2 linked regions of the Tistrella mobilis genome follow. The protein of the gene in region 2 interacts with the protein of the main gene of each other region in a pairwise test. Links are inferred from orthologs where the notes say so. Each region holds a gene or a part of one and is shown on either strand. Other genes may lie near its edges.

The links.
Region 1: the proteins of P7L68_RS05695 (region 2) and P7L68_RS11230 interact in binary tests that used the Escherichia coli proteins (3 or more experiments, as listed by UniProt). The link is inferred for Tistrella mobilis from one-to-one orthologs.

What each region holds. Positions count from the first base shown.
Region 1 is NZ_CP121017.1:1,194,790-1,199,680, reverse strand. Bases 1,892-4,891 are described here. They hold P7L68_RS11230 (peptidoglycan D,D-transpeptidase FtsI family protein), read right to left. Parts: upstream 4,340-4,891; coding sequence 2,444-4,339; downstream 1,892-2,443. Other genes in these bases: rsmH (16S rRNA (cytosine(1402)-N(4))-methyltransferase RsmH), read right to left, coding at 4,854-4,891; P7L68_RS11225 (hypothetical protein), read right to left, coding at 4,336-4,857; P7L68_RS11235 (UDP-N-acetylmuramoyl-L-alanyl-D-glutamate--2,6-diaminopimelate ligase), read right to left, coding at 1,892-2,457. In the rest of the region: murF (UDP-N-acetylmuramoyl-tripeptide--D-alanyl-D-alanine ligase), read right to left, coding at 1-988; more of P7L68_RS11235, read right to left, coding at 985-1,891. UniProt on the Escherichia coli protein: Essential cell division protein that catalyzes cross-linking of the peptidoglycan cell wall at the division septum. Required for localization of FtsN.
Region 2 is NZ_CP121017.1:3,439-18,791, reverse strand. What follows is about bases 7,628-10,516. They hold P7L68_RS05695 (transglycosylase domain-containing protein), read right to left. Parts: upstream 10,113-10,516; coding sequence 8,142-10,112; downstream 7,628-8,141. Other genes in these bases: P7L68_RS05690 (class III extradiol ring-cleavage dioxygenase), read left to right, coding at 10,477-10,516; P7L68_RS05700 (multidrug effflux MFS transporter), read left to right, coding at 7,628-8,127. Outside these bases: P7L68_RS05730 (TenA family transcriptional regulator), read right to left, coding at 1-338; P7L68_RS05725 (Sua5/YciO/YrdC/YwlC family protein), read right to left, coding at 448-1,140; P7L68_RS05720 (hypothetical protein), read right to left, coding at 1,146-2,351; P7L68_RS05715 (amidohydrolase family protein), read left to right, coding at 2,994-4,211; P7L68_RS05710 (23S rRNA (adenine(2030)-N(6))-methyltransferase RlmJ), read left to right, coding at 4,229-5,191; P7L68_RS05705 (citrate synthase), read right to left, coding at 5,290-6,387; more of P7L68_RS05700, read left to right, coding at 6,907-7,627; more of P7L68_RS05690, read left to right, coding at 10,517-11,292; P7L68_RS05685 (hypothetical protein), read right to left, coding at 11,474-11,749; P7L68_RS05680 (hypothetical protein), read right to left, coding at 11,791-12,057; gyrB (DNA topoisomerase (ATP-hydrolyzing) subunit B), read right to left, coding at 12,061-14,565; DNA replication/repair protein RecF, read right to left, coding at 14,579-15,353. UniProt on the Escherichia coli protein: Cell wall formation. Synthesis of cross-linked peptidoglycan from the lipid intermediates.

The sequences.
Region 1 (4,891 bases), 1.2 Mb from region 2 along the record:
CGGGCGCTTCCAGCGCCGCCAGCGCCGCCGCCCCCGGGCCCGCCTCCAGCCCCAGCCCGTGCAGCACGCCCAGCACCGCCAGCGCGTTCTCCACCCAATGGGCGCCCGGCACGCCGATCACGAAATCCACCGGCCGGCCGGCCACCTCGGCTGCAATCGCCGTACCGCCGCCCGCCGGGGTCGCCTTGATCAGGCGGATCATGGCGCGCTGGGCACCATGGCGGCTGGCGGCGAAATCGACCACGCGGGTTGCGGGATGGCCCAGCAGCACAGCCGCGGCCAGCCGGTCGAAATGCCGGTTGTCGCGGTTCAGCACCGCCACGCCATCGGCTTCCAGCCCGTTGAAGATCTCGGCCTTGGCGTCGGCGATCTCTTCCTCGTCGCGGAAATTGCCCAGATGGGCCGGCGCCACCTTGGTGATCAGCGCCACATGCGGCCGGGCGAGGCGCGAGAGCACGTCGATCTCGCCCGCATGGTTCATCCCCAGTTCCAGCACCGCGTAGTCGGCATCGGCCGGCATCCGCGCCAGCGACAGCGGCACGCCCCAATGGTTGTTGAAGCTGCGCAGGCTCTGATGAACCGTTCCATAGGCGCCGAGCGCCCGAGCGATGGCGCCGCGGGTGCCGGTCTTGCCGACACTGCCGGTCACCGCCACCACCCGGCCGGCGAAACGAGCGCGGGCAGCCGCACCCAGCGCCTGCAGCGCGGCCATGGTGTCGCCCACCCGGATCAGCCTTGCGGCCGCATCGGCGGGCAGATCTTCGGGCACCCGATGGACCAGGGCTGCAGCCGCGCCATTGGCCAGCGCCGCCGCCAGATAGTCGTGGCCGTCATTGGTATCGCCCAGCAGCGCCACGAACAGATCGCCGGGGCGGACCTCGCGGCTGTCGATCGCGACACCCGAAATGGCGGCATCAGCCCCCGCAGAGGAACCGCCGGTTGCCGCAACGACCGCGTCAATCGTCCAGAGAGGCCGGGTGATGCTCATGCCGCCCCTCCCCCGATCACCGTACCGCCATGGGCACGCAGGGCTGCGCGCGCAACCTCGCGGTCGTCGAAGGGCAGCACCCGATCGCCGACCTTCTGGCCGGTCTCGTGGCCCTTGCCGGCGATCACCAGCACGTCGCCGGCCCCCAGGCCGGCAATGGCGGTGTCGATCGCCGCGGCCCGGTCGCCGATCTCGACCAGATCGGGGCCGGCCGCCAGGATCTCGGCGCGGATCGCCGCCGGGTCCTCGCTGCGCGGATTGTCGTCGGTGACGATGGCGTGGTCGGCCTCGCGGAGCGCGATCCTGCCCATCGCCGGACGCTTGGTGCGGTCGCGATCGCCGCCGCAACCGAACACGGTCACCACCCGGTCATGGGCATGGGGGCGCACCGCCTTCAGCACCGTCTCCAGCGCATCGGGGGTATGGGCGTAATCCACCAGCACCGGTGCACCGGCAGCGCTGGTGCCGACCTGCTCCATGCGCCCGGGTACCGCCTTCAGATAGGGCAGTGCCGCGACAACCGCCTCGGGCGCAGCACCGCAGCCGATGGCCAGCCCCATGGCGGCCAGCACGTTATGGGCCTGGAAGCTGCCGGTCAGCCCCAGGCCGAACTCATGACGCTGGCCGCGATATTCGATCGCCACATGCAGGCCGCCGCCGGCCATCGGCTCCACCGAAACCAGGCGCAGGACCCGGGCCTTGCGGCCGTAATCGATCACCGCCAGCGGCCGCTTCAGGGCCGCGCGGACAAAATGGTCGTAATGGCTGCTGTCGGCATTGATCACCGCATAGCCGGCCGGCGCCGCGATCTCGGCGAACAGCTTCAGCTTGGCGTCGCGATAGGCTTCGATCGTGCCGTGATAATCCAGATGGTCATGGGTCAGGTTGGTGAAGGCAACCGCGACCGGCGCGATGCCGTCCAGCCTGTGCTGATCCAGCCCGTGGCTGGACGCCTCCATCGCCAGATGCCCCACCCCGGCCCGCGCCGCCTGATCCAGCAGACGGTGCAGCGCCACGGGATCGACCGTGGTCAGCCCCGGCGCAGCCAGATCGCCCGGCCCGTCATAGCCGAGCGTGCCGAGGCTGGCGGCGGCCAGGCCCAGCCGCACCCAGATCTGGCGGGTGAACGACACCACCGAGCTTTTGCCGTTGGTGCCGGTGGCCGCCGCGATCACGCCCGGACGCTTCGGATAGAAGCGGCTGGCCATGCGGGCGAGTGCGCCGCGGACGTCCCGGGTCTCGACCAGCACCACACCCGCCGGCACCACCGTCCCTGTCGGGGCGAGCACGGCGACGGCGCCCGCCGCCATGGCTTCCGGAATGAAGTCACGCCCGTCGCGCACCGTGCCCGGGACGGCGGCGAAGAGCATGCCCGGCCGCACGGCGCGGCTGTCGGCGGTGATGCCCGTGATCCGGGTATCACCGCCGATCGCGGTCGCATCGCGGTCGATCAGCTCAATAAGCCGCATTCGTCACCTCGGTATCCGACTGGGGGAGATCGGCGGTGACGGAGGTTTCGTCCTCGTCGCCCACCAGCGCATAGCGCAGCTCGTTGTCGCGGTTCTGCGGCAGCACCGGCATCGGGTTGGGGCTGCCGTCGGCCGACATCGGCCGCACACCCAGGATCGGCGCGATCCGGCGGATCAGCTCACCCGCCGTCGGGGCGGCGTTCCAGCCCGAGGTCGAATAGCCATAGGTCTTGGGCGTGGGCTTGGGCTCGTCGAGCGTGACCAGCACCACATAGCGCGGATCCTGCATCGGGAAGCCGCCCAGGAACGAGGTCAGCAGCGCCTTGCGCCGATAGCCGCCGGCACCCGCCTTTTCCGCCGTGCCGGTCTTGCCGCCGACCAGATAGCCCGGGACCTGCGCCTTCTTGGCGGTGCCGTCCTGAACCACGCTGACCATCATCCTGCGCACCTGGGCGGTGACCTCCGGGGCGATCACCTGCTCGCGGACCACCCGCTCGCCCGGCTGATGCTTGACCAGGGTGGCGGGCACCTTGAAACCGCCATTCATCAGCACCGCCATGCCGCCCACGGCCTGAAGCGGGCTCACCGCCGCACCATGGCCGAAGCCGATGGTCATGACGTTGACCTCGCGCCAGGGATTGGGGGCCTGGGGCAGACCCACCTCGGGAAGCTCGATCCGGGCCGGGGTCAGGAAGCCGAAGCGGCGCATATAGTCCTGCTGCCGGGTTGCCCCCACCGCCAGCGCCATCTTGGCGGCGCCGATATTGGACGAATAGAGCATGATCTCGGGCACGCTCAGCCAGCGCCGCTCGGGATGGAAGTCGCGGATGGTGAAGCGGCCGATCTTGATCGGATCGGTGGCATCGAAGCCGCCATCGATCTTCACCACGCCTGCATCCAGCGCCTCTGCGGCGGTGAAGGCCTTGAAGATCGAGCCCATCTCGTAAACGCCGAGCGTCGCCCGGTTGAACATCGCCGGATCTTCGGGGTTGACCGGGGCGTTCGGGTCGAAATCGGGCAGCGAGACCATGGCCAGGATCTCGCCGTTGCGCGCATCCATCACGATGCCGGTCGCACCGATCGCCTGGAATTCCTGCACCGCGTCGCGCAGCACCTCACGCATCACCTGCTGAACGCGGATGTCGATCGAGGTGACCAGGGGCCCGCGGCCGGTCTCGGCACGTTCGCGCAGCGTGCGGTCAAGCCCCTGCTCCAGCCCGCCACGGCCGGTGTTGTCGACATTGGTGAAGCCGATCACATGCGAGGTCAGCCGGCCCTGGGGATAGATCCGGCGCTGCTCGCGCTGGAAATAAAGCCCCGGAATGCCGAGCGCATTGATCTCGTACTGCTGTTCGGGCTTCAGCCCGCGCTGAATCCAGACGAAACGCCGGTCGCCCGACAGCTGGGCGATCAGGTCGGTCTGGTTCAGATGGGGCAGCACGGTGCGCAGCTTCACCGCCGCCTCTACCGGATCAAGCACCAGCTTGGGATCGGCATAGAGCGAGGCGGTGATCAGGTTGGAGGCCAGCAGCACGCCGTTGCGATCGGTGATGTCGGCACGGTCCAGCACCAGCTGCGGCGGCGGCGCGCCGCGGGCGACCCGGGGCTCGCCGCCTTCATGCAGCACGCCCACCGCAATCAGCTTGATCGACAGCGCAATGAAGGCGAGCGCGAAGAAGGCCGCGGTGAACAGCACGCGATTGCGGCCGGTCTCCAGCGCCTGTTTCACATTGCCGTCGAGCTTGACCGCCCGCGCAACACCCAGCCGCACCCGGCGGGCACGCGGCAGCGGCACGCGCGGCTTGCGCGGCGCCTCGGGCGCCGCTTCCTGCGGGCGGCCGCGATCCTCGCGGCGGGGGCCGAAGCGGTCGTCGCGGTTCATCGCGCACCCCCTGTCAGCACCACGCCGCTCTGATCGAGAACGCTGTCGATCGCGGCATCGATCGAAGACCGGGGCGCCGGCTGTGCCGCGGCGACCGTTGCATCACGCGGTGCAGACGCGACCGTTGCGTTGCGCGGCGCAGACGCGACCGTCGTGCTGCGCGGTTCCGGGACATGGTCGACCAGCGGCCAGGTGGCCGGCGGGGTGCCGGGCTTGGATCTGGGCCTGGGCTCGGTCTCGGCGCGCGGCAGCGGCAGAGAGGCCAGGCTCACCAGCTGCGCCCCCTCAAGCGGCCGGATGTCGAGATATTCGCCGGCCAGACGCTCCAGCCGCTCAGGGTTGTTCAGATAGGCCCATTCGGCCTTGAGCACATGGATCGCCTCCTGCTCGCGCAGCAGTTCGGCATTGCGCGCGACATAGGCGTCTTCCAGGCTGGCCACCCGGTATTTCACCCAGAACAGACCGGCCGCGATCGCGGCCGTGCAGCCCAGAAGCAGGACGGTGCCGGGACGGATCATCGGGCAGGCTCCCTGAACAGGCCCTGGGCATCGG
Region 2 (15,353 bases):
GGCGCCGCCGGCGTTTCCCGGATCTCGGCTTCGGTGGCCCCGAGGGCCAGCGCGAAGCGCTTCATCAGATTGTAATGGCTGTCCGACCCGTCGGCGATCGCGGTTTCTTCCGCAATCAGCTGCTCCATTTCAAAGGCGCGGACGTCCTCGTGCCAGCTGTTGGCGTGAATGCCGCTGTAGCAGCTGTTCTGCAGATAGACCTGATGGTACTTCTGGATCGCCCAGCGCTTCATCTGGTCGCGCGTCACCCGGCCCGCCTCGATCTCCTTCACGAAGGAGTGGCGTGAATACTTGTTGGCCTGGATGATCCGGTCGAACTCCTCGAAATATTCCGACATGCGTCATCGTCCTTCCGAAAGCCCGCCGCGGGCGGGCCGACTTGTCCATGTCCCTGGAAACTGCATCCCGTGTCGACGTCGCACTACCGACATCAGAGGCCGGCCGACCTCAGAGACCGGTTCGCGATCTGAAGGCGTCGAGGCTGGCCGCGATGTATTCGTGGTTCACGCCCTTGCGACGGAAGGTGAAGTTGGTCAGGTTGACGATGCTGGTCGCCAGTTTCTGGTCGTTGAGATACTTGGCATCACCTTTCTCGTGCCAAAAGTCCACGCCCTCCAGAACCTGCGGCTGGACGTCGGCAAACGTGTAGCGATTGCCCGTGGATGAGATGTTGCCCGAAGATCCGACCAGCAGGACATCCTCGGCCAGCGCCTTCTCGACCAGCCGCTCGATGAATGCGCCGGTCCGAATGAAGGTCGCGACCGTGCCGTTCTCGCTACACTGCCGACGGACATAAGGCGTCAGCTTTGCAAACAGCCGGCTTTCGGGATTGAGCCGGTTGATCACCGCCAGCGTCGTCATCTCGGATACCTCGGCAATCCAGTCCAGCAGCCGGGGATCCTCCATGATCACCAGATCGCGCAGCACATCGATGCTGCCGATGGTGATGCAGGGATTGGTCAGCGGCCGGCCCTTCACCTCGTACATCCGGCGGATAGAGCGTTCGGTATGGCCGATCAGCCCATAGCCGATATTGGCTTTGAGCAAGGTCAGGCCGCCGCCGCGGATGACCCCCAACACATGTTCCACCTCGGCATCGTCGACGACCTCGTCATCGGGTACGCCAAGTGCTACTTCCATCGTCCTCATGCCCCCTGACTGACGTGGACGACAGGGCCTGCCAGCGCATCGTCGGTCGACAACCGGCGGTGGAGCGCGACCAGTTCGGCCGTGTCGTTAAACCGTTCCGGATCGGCGCTGCGCATCACCGCCTGATAGACGGCCTCCAGCCCTGCCGGCTCCAGATTGATTCCGGCCTCGGTCAGCCGGGCGCGCAGCACCGCACGCCCCGAATGGCGACCGATCAGGATCCGCCGCTCACGGCCGAAATCCGCCGGGTCGAGATATTCGTAGGTGATCGGGTGGTTGAGCAGCCCGTGCTGATGCAGCCCCGCCGCCGTACCGAAGACGTAATCGCCGAGCAGCGCCTTGTTACGCCCCAGATCGACGGAGAGCCTTTCGGCGATTGCCATGCCGGTGCGGACCAGGGCCGCAAGATCGATCGCATGGTCCAGTCGGACGTGATCGGGGCGATAGCGGATCGCGGTCGCTACCTCCTCGATCGGTACCAGACCGGCCCGCTCCCCCAAACCGCCAATGGCGCCCAACACCCCATCCGCACCGGCGGCAAGCCCGGCCAACGCATTCGCGGTGGCAAGGCCCAGATCGTCGGCCGGCGCCACGATCACCGGGATCGTCGGGCCGGTGATCGCCCGCAGCATGCCGAGCGTGGCCGCCGTCTCGGCCGGCAGCATCCGGCCGGTGGTATCGGCAAGGATCAGCCCCCGGGCGCCAGCGGCAAGGGCGGCATGAACCAGACTCCGCAGCATTTCGGGCGCGGCTGCAGCAATCGCCGCAAGCTCTACCCAGACGGGTGCCCGGGGCGCCAGACGGATGATTGCGCCGGTCAGCAGCGCCACCGGATCCCCCCCCTCTGCCAGACGCGGGTCCGTGCCGCATTCCAGCACGACCTCGACAGGAGGCCCACTTTCGGTCGGTCCGGTGCGGCCCAGCAGATCCGCCAGAACCGGCGCATCGGCCAGCGCGGTGCAGACCATGCGGGCCACCTGCCGGCAACGTCCACGACTGGCCTCCAGCAGGGCCAGATCCGCAGGCCGGGCCGCCGGATAACCGATCAGCGCCGCATCAATGCCCAGATCGTCGAGAGCGAGCAGGATATCCAGCCGCTTCGCCGTCGGTGCCGTCGCACCGCGGCCGTCGGCAAGAGAAGCGTCAACCAGTCTGGCTGTCCGAAACCCGCTGGCCGCGACGGTCGGAAGATCGTGATGCATCGGACATGCTCCCTTTGAAGGAACAGGTCGCGTGCCATCAGGGTTGATCCTCAAACCGGACCGCAGGCAATGGCTCACCCACTGCGCGTGGCGGCGACCTGCCGCTGCGCGCTTCACATCCGGTCTGCGTCTTCACGCCGGCAGATCAGTACCCGCCGGCCCCCCGTTCGCGACTGCCCCACTTCGCAGACAAAGCCGGCTTGCCCGCCGCATCGCCTGCGCCACTTGCCCTGGTTCCGCCACCAGCCGCCGTCCCTTCCGGCGCGATCTCGCCCGGCTTTGTGCCGGTGCAATGCCGCTGGCGATCGTTCCCACCGATGACTATCCTGACGGATTATCTACCATCAGTTGGAAGACCCTAAAACATCGCTATCTAACCGGCAACCCGTTTTCTCAACCTTTGCGAGCAATTTGTCTGCGTAAGTATCATATAACGAGACATTCCCCGCCAAGGTCCGGAGATATCGCGGTAGCGGCGATTATTTACGGCAGAATAGATCGCAAAAATTGACAAGCCGGTTTTCGGTGCTCATTTTTGGCTAGGACAGGGCGGCCAATATCACGCAATGGTGGATCGCCCGAAATCGTCTCGCAGAATGAGACATTTGCCATTTCAGGCAGGCAGCACGGCGGAGCAGCCCGATGACCTATCAGTCCGTTCCGAACCGGCGTGGCGCTTTCGCGTCGGCCGAGAAAAAACATCCCTTCATCGATGCCGATTCTCACATTGAGGATCACGACGGCATCTTCGATTATCTGGACCGTGCCTACTGGCACCGGCGGCCCAAGATCGTCCATATCGGCGACATGATCGCCCATCGAACCCAGCGCAACTATGCCTGGCTGATCGATGGCGAGATGCGCCCCAAGATGCAGGGCTATCAGGCGTCCTGTCATGCCAGCCCGATCGTCACCGACTATGCGAAGCTGAAGCCGGTCAGCACCGCCATCCAGGGCATTCTCGACGTCGACGCCTATTGCGCGAAGATGGACGAGATTCAGCTGGATGTGGCGACGATCTACTCGACCCTTTTCCTCCAGCCGCTGACCCGCGATCCGCTGTTCGAGGCGGCGCTGATGCGATCGTATAACAGCTGGATGGCCGAAACCTGCGCCAAGAAGCCCACCCGGCTGAAATGGGCGGCACTTCTGCCGATGCGCCTGCCCGATCAGGCGGTGAAGGAGGTGCATCGCGCCAAGGCCCTGGGGGCGACCTCCCTGATGGTGCTGGGCACGGTCGGATCGGTTCTGCTGCATGATCGCCGGTTCGATCCGGTCTGGGCAGCAGCGGAAGAGGTCGGCCTGCCGATCTGCGTCCATGTCGGCTGGGCCCATGACGGCATCGGCGAAGGGCTCGACAGCCCGGCTGCAGCCTTCATCCTCAATTTCGAGATGACCATCGTCTTCGGCTTCTTCAGCTTCCTGGGCGGCGGCATCCTCGATCGCTTCAAGTCGCTGAAGGTCGGCTTCCTGGAAGGTGGCGCCAGCTGGTTCCCCACCGTGCTCGACCGGATGGACAAGTGGCGGGTGACACCCGCGGCCGAGGTCTGGCCGGCGGAAAAGGCACCGATCGACTATCTGCGCGAGCGCGAGATCTACTTCACCGTCGAGGGTGACGAGGCCAACCTGCCGGCCTTCGTCGATCTGATCGGTGCCGATCGCATTCTGGGAGCCGCGGACTTCCCGCACACCCACTATGCGGGCGGCAAGCTGGGGGAGGCCTTCGGCTCGATCCGCGAGCGCGACGACGTGCCCGATGCGCATAAGGACCTGATCTTCGGCCCCAATGCCATGCGCTTCTACGGGCTGAAGCCCGAGGATGTGCATTTCTCGAAGCCAACGCAGAGCACGCAAGGCTGATACCGGCCAGCCAGGCCTTGTCGAAAGACGCCGGGGCGGTCACCATCCGGGTGACCGCCCATGGCGTTTCCAGGACAGGGCCCGATCCAGGCATGAACTACGCCCACGACTTTCACGCCGGCAATTTTGCCGACATCATCAAACACGCGGCGCTGGCCGCCACGGTCGCTCATCTGGCCCGTAAGTCGAAGCCCTTCGTGGTGATCGATACCCATGCCGGCGCAGGGCTCTATGACCTGGAAGCCCCCGAAAGCCTGCGCAGCGGCGAGGCTCGTGGCGGCATATTCCGTATCGCCGACCGGCCTGCCACCGACGAACCTGCGCTGATCGCCGGGTTGCGGCGGGCACTGGATGCCGTCGATGACGGCCGAGGTGCCATCGGCACGCGCCGACGCTATCCCGGCTCTCCCCTCATTGCCGCCCTTGCCATGCGTCCGGGGGACCGACTGATTGCGGCAGAGACCGTCGACCCGGTGCGTGCGCGGCTGGAACGGGTTCTGACCGCGCGGGCGCCCCGCCCGGGCCCGCGGATCGAGGTGCTGCGCCATGACGGTTACGGCGTGCTCAAGGCCTGCCTGCCGCCGGGAGAACGGCGCGGTCTTGCGATCATCGACCCGCCCTTTGAAGAAGTGGACGAGTTCGATCGTCTGGCCCGCGCCATGGAGGCTGCGATCGAACGCTGGGCCAGCGGCAGCTACCTGATCTGGTATCCGGTGAAACGGGCCGACGCTGCCGAAGATCTGGCGCGGAGACTTGGCCGCGCTCTGCCACCCCATGTCGAGGGCCTGCGCGCGGAACTGTCGATCCTGCCACCCGGCAGCACAGCCGACGGCATGACCACCACCGGGCTGATCGCAATCAACCCCGCCTGGCCGGTTGAAGAAGGCATGGCCGATCTGCTGGACTGGTGCGCCCGCAGGCTGGCGGCAGATCCGAAGCGTCCCGGCCACTGGCGCGTGAGCCCTCTGCCGCGCGACTGATCGGCCACCGCAAAGGTCGTCATCAACAGACGGCCGGCCGCCCCGACGGGGCGACCGGCCGTTCTGCATCGAGGCGCCAGATGTCAGGATGCCAGAGGTCAGGACGCCTTGGGCATCTCGCCGACATAGGTCGATTCCGGTCGGATCAGGCGGTTCTTGTCGGCCTGTTCCAGGATATGCGCCGACCAGCCGGCCATGCGCGCCAGCCCGAAGGTCGGGGTATAAAGGTCGGTGGGGATGCGCACGCCGCGCAGCACCGCCGCCGCCCAGAACTCGACATTCGGATAGAGATTACGGCCGGGCTTGTATTCCGACAGCAGTCGTACCGCGGTCTCCTCGACATGGACCGAGAGATCGAACCAGGGATCCTCGCCGGCAAAGCTGTCTGCCACCTGGCGGAGTGCCACGGCGCGCGGATCCATGGTCTTGTAGACCCGGTGGCCGAAGCCCATCAGGCGCTCACCGGCCTCGATCTGCTGGCGCAGCCAGGGCTCGGCATTCTCCTTGGTGCCGATCTCCTCCAGCATCGTATCGACTTCCGAGGGCGCGCCGCCGTGAAGCGGGCCCTTCAGCGCACCGATCGCGCCGGTGATCGCAGACGCGATGTCGGAACGGGTCGAGGTGATCACCCGACCGGTGAAGGTCGAGGCATTGAGCCCGTGCTCAGCAGTCAGGATGATGTAGGCGTCGAGCGCGCGGGTATGGACCCGGGTCGGCTTCTCGCCATGGAGCATATAGAGATAGTTCTCGGCATGGCCGAGGCGCTCATCCGGCTCGATCGGATCGCGGCCGGTGTTCAGCGCATTGCGATAGGCGATGATCGTCGGCGCCTTGGCCAGGATCTCCGAGGCCTGCTCGAAAGTAGGCGGCCAGGCAAAGCTGCGATCACCGATCGCCGAGGTCGCCGTGCGCAGCACGCTCATGGTGTCGGTCTCGGGCGGCAGCGCCCGGATGATCGTCTTCAGATAGTCGGGAAGCTTGCGGCGGGCCGCCAGCTCGGCACGGAAGGCCTCGCTCTCGCGTTCGTCGGGCAGGTGGCCGCGCCACAGCAGGTGGACCACATCCTCGTAGGTGCGGGAGATCGCGAGATCCTTGGCCCAATTGCCACGATAGACCAGATAGCCGTTCTTGCCGTCGACAAGCGACAGATCCGTCTCGGCGACGACAATCCCTTCGAGACCTGCATTGATCGTCACGCTCAAATCCTCTCCAGCTACGGGGCGTGCTCCGTCGGCGGAGTCCCTCGCTGCCGGCGCCGCCCGCTGGGGCGGGCGTCGGATTTCCGGGGGGCCCCTGCGTCCGGGCCTCAACATGTGGGGGAGATATAACTCCGCAGGCGGCAGTCCGTCAATTTATTCGCGATTATCGCGGGACAACATGTCACCATAGAATGACGGAAACGCCCGTTACGCAACAACCTGTCTCAGACCTGTCCGGACGGCCATCGGTTCGCCGATATTTCACAACCTACTGTAATCCCGTTCTTATTTTCAAACAGACATGTCAGCATCGCTGACATTTTTGAGGTGCCAGAGCAGAAATCATCATGCATAAGTATTCTTCGAGACAAGGTGTGAAATCCTGTCCGGCGAAATTTGTCTCACAAAGCGAGACTCTGCGGTGCGCCTGGCGATCAAGGCGTGCCCCTTGGCCGGCAACGCCTGACAGCCTATAAGCTGGCAGATCTCCACGCGCTTCCGATCGGCATCGCCGCAATGTCCTCCCCCACCCCCGGCTCCGGCCGCGGTGCCGCCCCCAGCCGCGGTATCACCCTGGTCCTGATCGCGCTGACGGCCCTCGGGCCGCTCTCGACCGATCTCTATCTCCCCTCGCTGCCGGCGATGGGGCGGGATCTGGGCGCGGATGCCGCGACCGCACAGCTGACCCTGACCGGCTACATGTGGGGGCTGGCCCTTGCCCAGCTGGTCTACGGCCCCGTATCGGATGCGCTGGGCCGCCGGCCGGTGCTGATCGCCGGCATGGCGGTGCAGGTCGTGGCTTCGGTTCTCTGTCTCTATTCTGCGACCATCGACCAGCTGGTCATGGCCCGGGTGCTGCAGGGGGCAGGCGCCTGTGCGGGTGCCGTGATCGGCCGCGCCCTGGTCCGCGACCTGTTTCCGCCCGAACGCGCCGGATCGATCTTTGCCTCGATCACCTCCGCAACCGCGCTCGCCCCCATGGTGGCACCGATGATCGGCGGGCAGATCGAGGTGCTGTTCGGCTGGCGCGGCAATTTCGCCGCCCTCGGTGTGCTCGGCATTCTGCTGATCGCAAGCGCCGTCACCATTCTGCCGGAGCCGATCACCAATCGCGATCTCAGCCGGATCCGGCCGGTCGCCATCCTGCGGGCGATGAGCGACCTGCTCCACGACCGCCGTTTCGTGGGTCTGGGCATCTGCACCTGCTCCGCCTTCGGCGCGCTTTTCGCCTGGGTGTCGAATTCCTCGGTGCTGCTGATCGAGGGCTACGGCATCCGGCCTGAGCGTTTCGGTCTCTATTTCGGTCTGGCCGTCGCCGGCTATGTGGCCGGTGCCGGTATCGGCGGGCGGCTGGTGATGCGGCTGGGCTCGCTGCGTCTGCTGACCATCGGACTCTGCCTGATGGCAACCGGCGGCCTGGTCATGCTGGCCCAGGCGCTGACCGGCACCGACAGCGCCCTTGGCGTCACCGCCGGCGCCGCTTTCCTGCTTGCCGGTGCCGGTTTCGCCCTGCCTCAGGCCTTCACCGCGGCCATTCTGCCCTATCCCCACATGGCCGGCACCGCCAGCGCGCTGATCGGCAGCACCCAGATGACCACGGGCGGTATCGTCGCTGCCGCCACGGCGCCGCTTGCCGACGGCACGCCGATCCCGATCGCGGGCACCATCCTGGTACTCGCCACCATTGCCCTCACCGCCAACAGGCTGCTGGTCCACCGGCCCAACCGGCCGGCCTGAACCGGCATTCGCCGTCAGCGGTCGAAACGCTCCCCGGGGAAGGCCGGTGGGTTCGAAAGTCGTGACGGCTGGGAAGGTGCCGGGTGAGCAGGCTGCGGTGCCGACGGGCGCCCAGGCTGAGAGGGCTCTGTCGTCTCCTCACCGAACAGGCCGCGCAGCAGGCGCGAGAGCGGATCATCCGACGGTGGGGGCACCGGTGCCGGTGCCTTGGTCTCCAGCACCGGCGGCGGCACCAGCATCATCCGGCCGCCACCTTCCGACATCGCCCGCGCCCAGATCTTGGCCGGCAGCCGGCCACCGGTCACGCCGCGCATGGGCGCGTCATCATCATTGCCAACCCAGACACCGGCCGAGACGGCGCCGGTATAGCCGATGAACCAGGCGTCACGGTAGTCCTGGGTCGTGCCGGTCTTGCCCGCGATGACGGCGCCCCGCAGCTGAGCGGCACGGCCGGTCCCCGTCTCCACCGCCTTGACCAGCATGGCGTTGATCGCCTCGACGGTATGGGCCGACAGAACCGGCTCGACAGGGTCCGGCGCCGTACGCTGATAAAGCACGCTCCCGTCAGCCGCCCGCACGTCCTCGATGGCCCAGGGCTGGACAGGACGGCCCTGATTGGCAAGTGCCGCATAGGCCGCGGTCATCTCCAGCAGGGTCTCGGAACCGGTCCCCAGAGTCACGCTCGGCACCCGCGGCAGGTCGCCCGACAGGCCAAGCCGGCGGGCAGTGGCAATCACCCGATCACGCCCGACTTCTTCGGCCACCCGCACGGTTGCGGTGTTGAGCGAGCGCGCCGCGACCTGCGCCAGCGGCACTTCGCCCGCATATTCCGGCTCGAAATTGGCCGGCGACCAGCCATCTACCGTCACCGGCGCATCCAGTACCAGGCTGTCCGGCGCCCAACCCGCTTCCAGCGCGGCCAGAAAGGTGAAGAGCTTGAAGGTGGACCCCGGCTGCCGCCAGGCCTGGGTCGCGCGGTTGAACTGGCTGGTGCGATAGTCACGGCCGCCGACCATCGCCAGAACGCCGCCATCAGGCGCCACCGCCACAAAAGCTCCCTGGCCCGCCTTGAGTTGCGGCCCGTCGGCTGCCAGCACCTCGCTCACCGCGGCTTCCGCGGCACTCTGCAACTCCGCATCCAGGCTGGTGCGGACCACGATGTCGCGGGTGGTGGGCTCGATATGGGCCGAGAGCTGGTCCAGCACCCAGTCGGCGAACCAGCGCCGGTTGGTGGCGCCCACCGTCGCCCGGGCCGAGGGAGCGAGCTTGGGCACCCGCACCTCTTTCGCTGCCTCCGGCGTCAGATAGCCGACATCGACCAGGTTCTGGACCACCGCCCTCATCCGCCGCTCCGCCCGCTCGGCCGCAGAGGTCGGTGCATAGGCCGAGGGGGCCTGGAGCAAACCCGCGAGCATCGCAGACTGGCCGACATCAAGCTCCTCGACCGGCTTGTCGAAATAGCGCCGCGCCGCCGCGTCGATGCCATAGGCGCCGGCGCCGAAATAGGCCCGGTTCAGATAGCGGGCCAGGATCTCGTTCTTGTCGTAGACCGCCTCCAGGCGGAGCGCCATCACCGCTTCGCGCAGCTTACGCTCGAAAGAGCGTTCCGGAGTCAGGAACAGCATCTTGGCCAGCTGCTGGGTGATGGTGCTGCCGCCCTGCACCACCCGGCCGGCCGAAAGATTGGCATAGACCGCGCGACCGATGCCGAAGATGTCGATACCGGGATGCTCGTAGAACCGCCGGTCTTCGGTGGAAAGCACCGCCTCGACCAGGGCCGGCGGCAGATCGTTGACGGTGATCTGGCGGCCGGTCAGCCGGCCGTAGACGGCGATTGCGGTACCATCGCGCGCCAGCACGGTGATGCCCGGCTCCGCCGCAGGCTTGTTCAGTTCATCCAGCGACGGCAGATCGCGCAACACCCAGGCGATGTAGCCGGCAAAGACCAGCGCCACCACGCCAGCAGCGATGCCGACCCGGCGCAACCAGCGTCGCGGCGGCCGACCGCCGCGGCCACCGGTCCCCCCCCTTCCCGCTCCACGACGCCCGTTGCCGCCACCACGACCCGATGCTCTGGCCTCACCGCCAGAGGGGCGGCGCTCTGCCATCAGAAGCGGGCCATCCCGTCCCGGGACCTCGGCGGCAGCCGGCGACAGCACGGGATCACGACGGACGGGAACTGAGGCTCGGCGCATGGATGGCAGGTCTCGGAACGGGGCGGGAACAATGACTTTGCACTTGCGGACACTACGTGGAACGGCCTGTTCCAGGTCGTGACCTTCATGCGACTTTGCCGGATCAGTCCGTAGACGCATACTCGGGATCGAACCCCAGCCGGAGGACGCCCCCATGAGCCAGGCCGCGACCGCGCGCATACCCGCAATCTACATCCCCCATGGCGGCGGCCCCTGCTTCTTCATGGACTGGACGCCCCGCGACACCTGGGCCCGCATGGGCGACTTTCTGCGCGGGCTGATCGTCGGGCTGCCGGTGCGGCCGCGCGCGATCCTGATGGTCTCCGCCCACTGGATGACCGACGATTTTGCCGTCACCGGTGCCGCGGCGCCGGAGCTGATCTACGACTATTACGGCTTCCCGCCACACACCTATCAGCTGCGCTATCCGGCGCCCGGCGATCCCACCCTCGCCGCCCGGGTAGTCGATCTGCTGAGGGCCGCCGACCTCGCCGCCCATGTCGACCCCGCGCGCGGTTTCGACCACGGCATGTTCATCCCGCTGCTGCTCGCAGCCCCCGAGGCCGATCTGCCGGTGGTTCAGCTGTCGATCCGCAATGATCTGGATCCGGCAAGCCACCTCGCCGCCGGTACAGCCCTTGGCGCATTGCGTGACGAGGGCGTGTTGATCCTGGGCAGCGGCATGAGCTTCCACAACATGCGTGGCTATGGCGATCCGCGCTTCGCCCCGATCTCCGACAGCTTCGACGCCTGGCTGACCGATGCAGTAGAGGCCACCCCCGCCGCCCGCCATGCGGCGCTGACGCACTGGGCGGAGGCACCCGCGGCACGGCTCTGCCACCCGCCCCGGGCGGAAGAGCACCTGATACCGCTCATGGTCGCCGCGGGTGCGGCACCCGAAGGACGGGGCCGGAAGATCTTTTCCGACCGGGTGATGGAGACGACGGTTTCGGCGTTCCGGTTCGATTGACGCAGGTGAGCCTCGCGGCTACCAGACCGGCGCGTCTTCATCCTGACTGCGTTCTCGGATGGCTGCCAACAGAATCAGCTTGGATGGTGTGCGAGTTTCATCCCGGGTCCGCAAGCGCTGCACGACATCATCCGTCAGCCCGATCTCGCGGGCGCGGCGCGCCTGTTCGCGGGTGAAGTCGTCATATTTTCCCAGGAAACGCATAGACTTCGACCTCGAACCATTCCAAGGATCGTCCGGGTGCCTGCTGCTCAATCTGGTGAGAAAGATATGGGCGATCAATCCGGTCAACAAGCATTTTGAACAGCACGATCGCCTGCTCCAGGCGATCGCGATCCAACCGAGACGTCGCATCAGCCTGCGCCACCCGGTCAGCAATCAGATCTTCCACTCCGATAAAATCGACATAAAACCCCGGCTCAAATTCGATCCGCGAAACATGGTCGATCGATCCCATGCCGTCCAGGAGACGTGAACCAACCACCTCTATACCAATATTCAACGCGTAATTTTGCAATCCATGCGTCCCATCGCGTGGCGTTTCAAAGCCGAGTCGCGCAAGACCGCTTCGAGTTTATCCTGGCTGGGAGTAACGATATCAAAATCGCCCGAAATGAAGCGTGCAGCCGTATAGAATTCTACAGCTGCTCCACCCACCAGGATCGGCCGCGCAACCCCTTGCGCTTCCAGTTTCCGCGATGCTTCTGCAAGGATCAGCAGTGCGTCCTTGAATGACTGCCGTCCCTGCAGAGCATCATCGGCCATAGATCACACGTCCAGGTTGGAAACGTTCAGCGCGTTGTCCTGAATGAAGTTGCGGCGCGGCTCCACCACATCGCCCATCAGGGTGGTGAAGATTTCATCCGCCTCGTCGGCGTGATTGATCCGAACCTGAAGCAGGGTGCGGCTGTTGGGATCCATGGTGGTCTCCCACAGCTGGTCGGCGTTCATCTCGCCCAGCCCCTTATAGCGCTGCACCTGAATGCCGCGACGCCCGGCCTCCAGCACCGCCTCGAAGAGATCACGCGGGGCGACGACCCGCACCTCGCGCCCCTTGTCGAAGGCGATCGTGGCAACGCCGTCGAAGACCGGGCCCAGTTCGGCCAGATGACGGCTGATCAGCCGCGCCTCGCCGCCACGCGAGAGGCTGGCATCGATGGCATAGCTTTCCTGCATGCCGCGCAGCTCGCGGCGCACCCGGATCCGCCGCACCTCGCCCGCCCGGCCGGCACCGGCCGAGGGGCCGATCTCGCCTTCCGCGGCACCGGTCTCGACCGCGAAGGACCAGCCGCGATCATGCTCGTTGGCACGGGCATCCAGCCGACTGACCAGGACGGTACCGGCGCGTTCCGCCGCCGCCCGGTCGGCAAAGGCAGCCTCGGAAAGCGCGCCGGCGAGGGCCGCTTCTTCCAGCAGCCAGAGCGGCGCACGCCGTGCGATGGCCTTCAGCTGGTTGGCGACATCGCGTGAGCGCTCCACGATCACCCGCAGGTCACCGCCGGCATGCTGGGCACCCGAGGCCAGGGTGAGAACGGTGTCCTCCAGCGCCTGGGCGATCAGGTGGTTCTCTAGCTCCAGCTCGCCCTTCAGATACACCTCGCTCGACCCGCGCTTGATGCGGTAGAGCGGCGGCTGGGCGATGAACAGATGGCCGCGTTTGATCAGCTCGGGCATCTGGCGATAGAAGAAGGTGAGCAGCAGGGTGCGGATATGGCTGCCGTCCACGTCCGCGTCGGTCATGATGATGATCTTGTGGTAGCGCAGCTTGTCGGGATCGAAGTCGTCCCGGCCGATGCCGCAGCCCAGCGCCGAGATCAGCGTGCCGATTTCGGCCGAGCTCAGCATCTTGTCGAAGCGGGCGCGCTCCACGTTCAGGATCTTGCCGCGCAGCGGCAGGATCGCCTGATTGGCACGATTGCGGCCCTGCTTGGCGGAGCCGCCTGCCGAATCACCCTCGACCAGGAAGATTTCGGACTTGGCGGGGTCGCGCTCCTGACAGTCGGCCAGCTTGCCGGGCAGGCTGGTGATATCGAGCGCGCTCTTGCGCCGGGTGAGTTCGCGGGCCTTGCGTGCCGCCTCGCGCGCCACCGCCGCCTCGACCACCTTGCCGACGATCGCCTTGGCGTCCTGCGGGTGTTCCTCGAACCACTGGTCCAGACGCTCGCCCACCAGATTCTCAACCGCCGGCTTCACTTCGGAACTGACCAGCTTGTCCTTGGTCTGGGACGAGAATTTCGGGTCCGGCACCTTCACCGACAGAACGCAGGTCAGACCCTCGCGCGCATCCTCGCCCGAGATCGCAACTTTCTCGCGCTTGGCAAGGCCGGAAGACGCCGCATAAGCGTTGATCGTGCGGGTCAGCGCCGCACGGAAACCGGCCAGATGGGTGCCGCCGTCCCGCTGCGGGATGTTGTTGGTGAAGCAGAGAACATTCTCGTGATAGCTGTCGTTCCACTGCATCGATACTTCGACCGTGATCCCGCTGCGCTCACCCGACACGGTGATCGGCAGCGAGTGCAGCGGCGACTTGCTGCGGTCCAGATAGCGCACGAAGGCTTCGATACCGCCCTCGTAATGCATGCGATGGACCGCCGGTGTCTCCGCCCGCAGGTCGGTGAACTCGATCGTCACGCCGGAGTTCAGGAAGGCCAGCTCACGCAGGCGCCGTTCAAGGGTCGCCGCGTCGAATTCGGTCCTGGTGAAGATGTCGGTCGACGGCAGGAAAGTGATTTCGCTGCCGGTCCGGTCGCCGGAGGGCCCGACGATTTCAAGCGGAGCCTCGGCATTGCCCATGCGGAACCGCATGAAATGCTCGTTGCCCGCCCGCCAGATGCGCAGCTCCAGCCATTCCGACAGCGCATTCACCACCGACACGCCGACGCCGTGCAGACCGCCCGAGACCTTATAGGAGTTCTGGTCGAACTTACCGCCGGCATGCAGCTGGGTCATGATGACCTCGGCCGCCGACACACCCTCTTCCTCGTGGATATCAACCGGGATGCCGCGGCCGTTATCGCGCACGGTCACCGACCCGTCCGGGTTCAACACCACATCGACGGTATCGCACCAGCCGGCCAGTGCCTCGTCGATGGCATTGTCGACCACCTCGTAGACCATGTGGTGCAGGCCCGAGCCGTCGTCGGTATCGCCGATATACATGCCGGGACGCTTGCGCACGGCATCCAGGCCGCGCAGCACCTTGATCGAATCGGCGCCATAGGACGTGGCTGCGATGGCAGTCTCGGACGGGGAGTGTGCGGGCTGCTCTGTCATCGAACCGGTTCCATCATCCTCGGTCATGGTCGTCCGCCGCCGGCAGGGAAGTGCCGGCAGGGTCGACGATCTGGTCGCGGATCGCCGAGGCATCGGTGATCCGCACGAACTGCGCCCGTCCGCCGCCGAGCCCGGCGAAGAGCGGGCGGTCGGTGCCGGTAAGCCAGGCCTGGGCGCCAAGCGAAACGAGCACGTCATACAGCGCGTCGCGTCGCTCGGCATCGAGATGGGCTGCAACTTCATCCAGCAGCAGGATCGGCGCCGATCCTTCCACCGTCCGTTTCAGCCGTGCCACCGCCAGCACCAGGGCCAGCAGCAGCGCCTTCTGTTCGCCGGTGGAGCAGCGCGCCGCCGGCATGCCGTTGCCCTCGTGGGTCACGGCCAGATCCGTGCGATGGACACCGGCCCGGGTCGTCCCGGTCTCGGCATCGATCCCCCGGTTTTCGGCCAGCCGTCGGGCCAGCCCGTCTTCCACCGCAAGGGCGGGCTGGCCGGCAAGTGCCGCCTCCACCTCGCCCTCAATCGCAATCCGGGCCTTGGGGAAGCCGTGACCACCCGCCACCAGAACCGATTTCAGCTGGCTTGCGAAACCCAGCCGCGCAGCCGCGATCGCAACGCCCTTGGCGGCCATGGTCGCCTCCAGCGTGCCAAGCCAGGCGGGATCCCGCCGGCCATCTCGCAGCAAACGCGCCCGCTCGCGCATCGCCTGCTCGTAGGCGGCGATCCGCCCGGCATGGTCGGGATCCAGCCCATAGACCAGCCGGTCGAAGAACCGCCGCCGGTTGCCC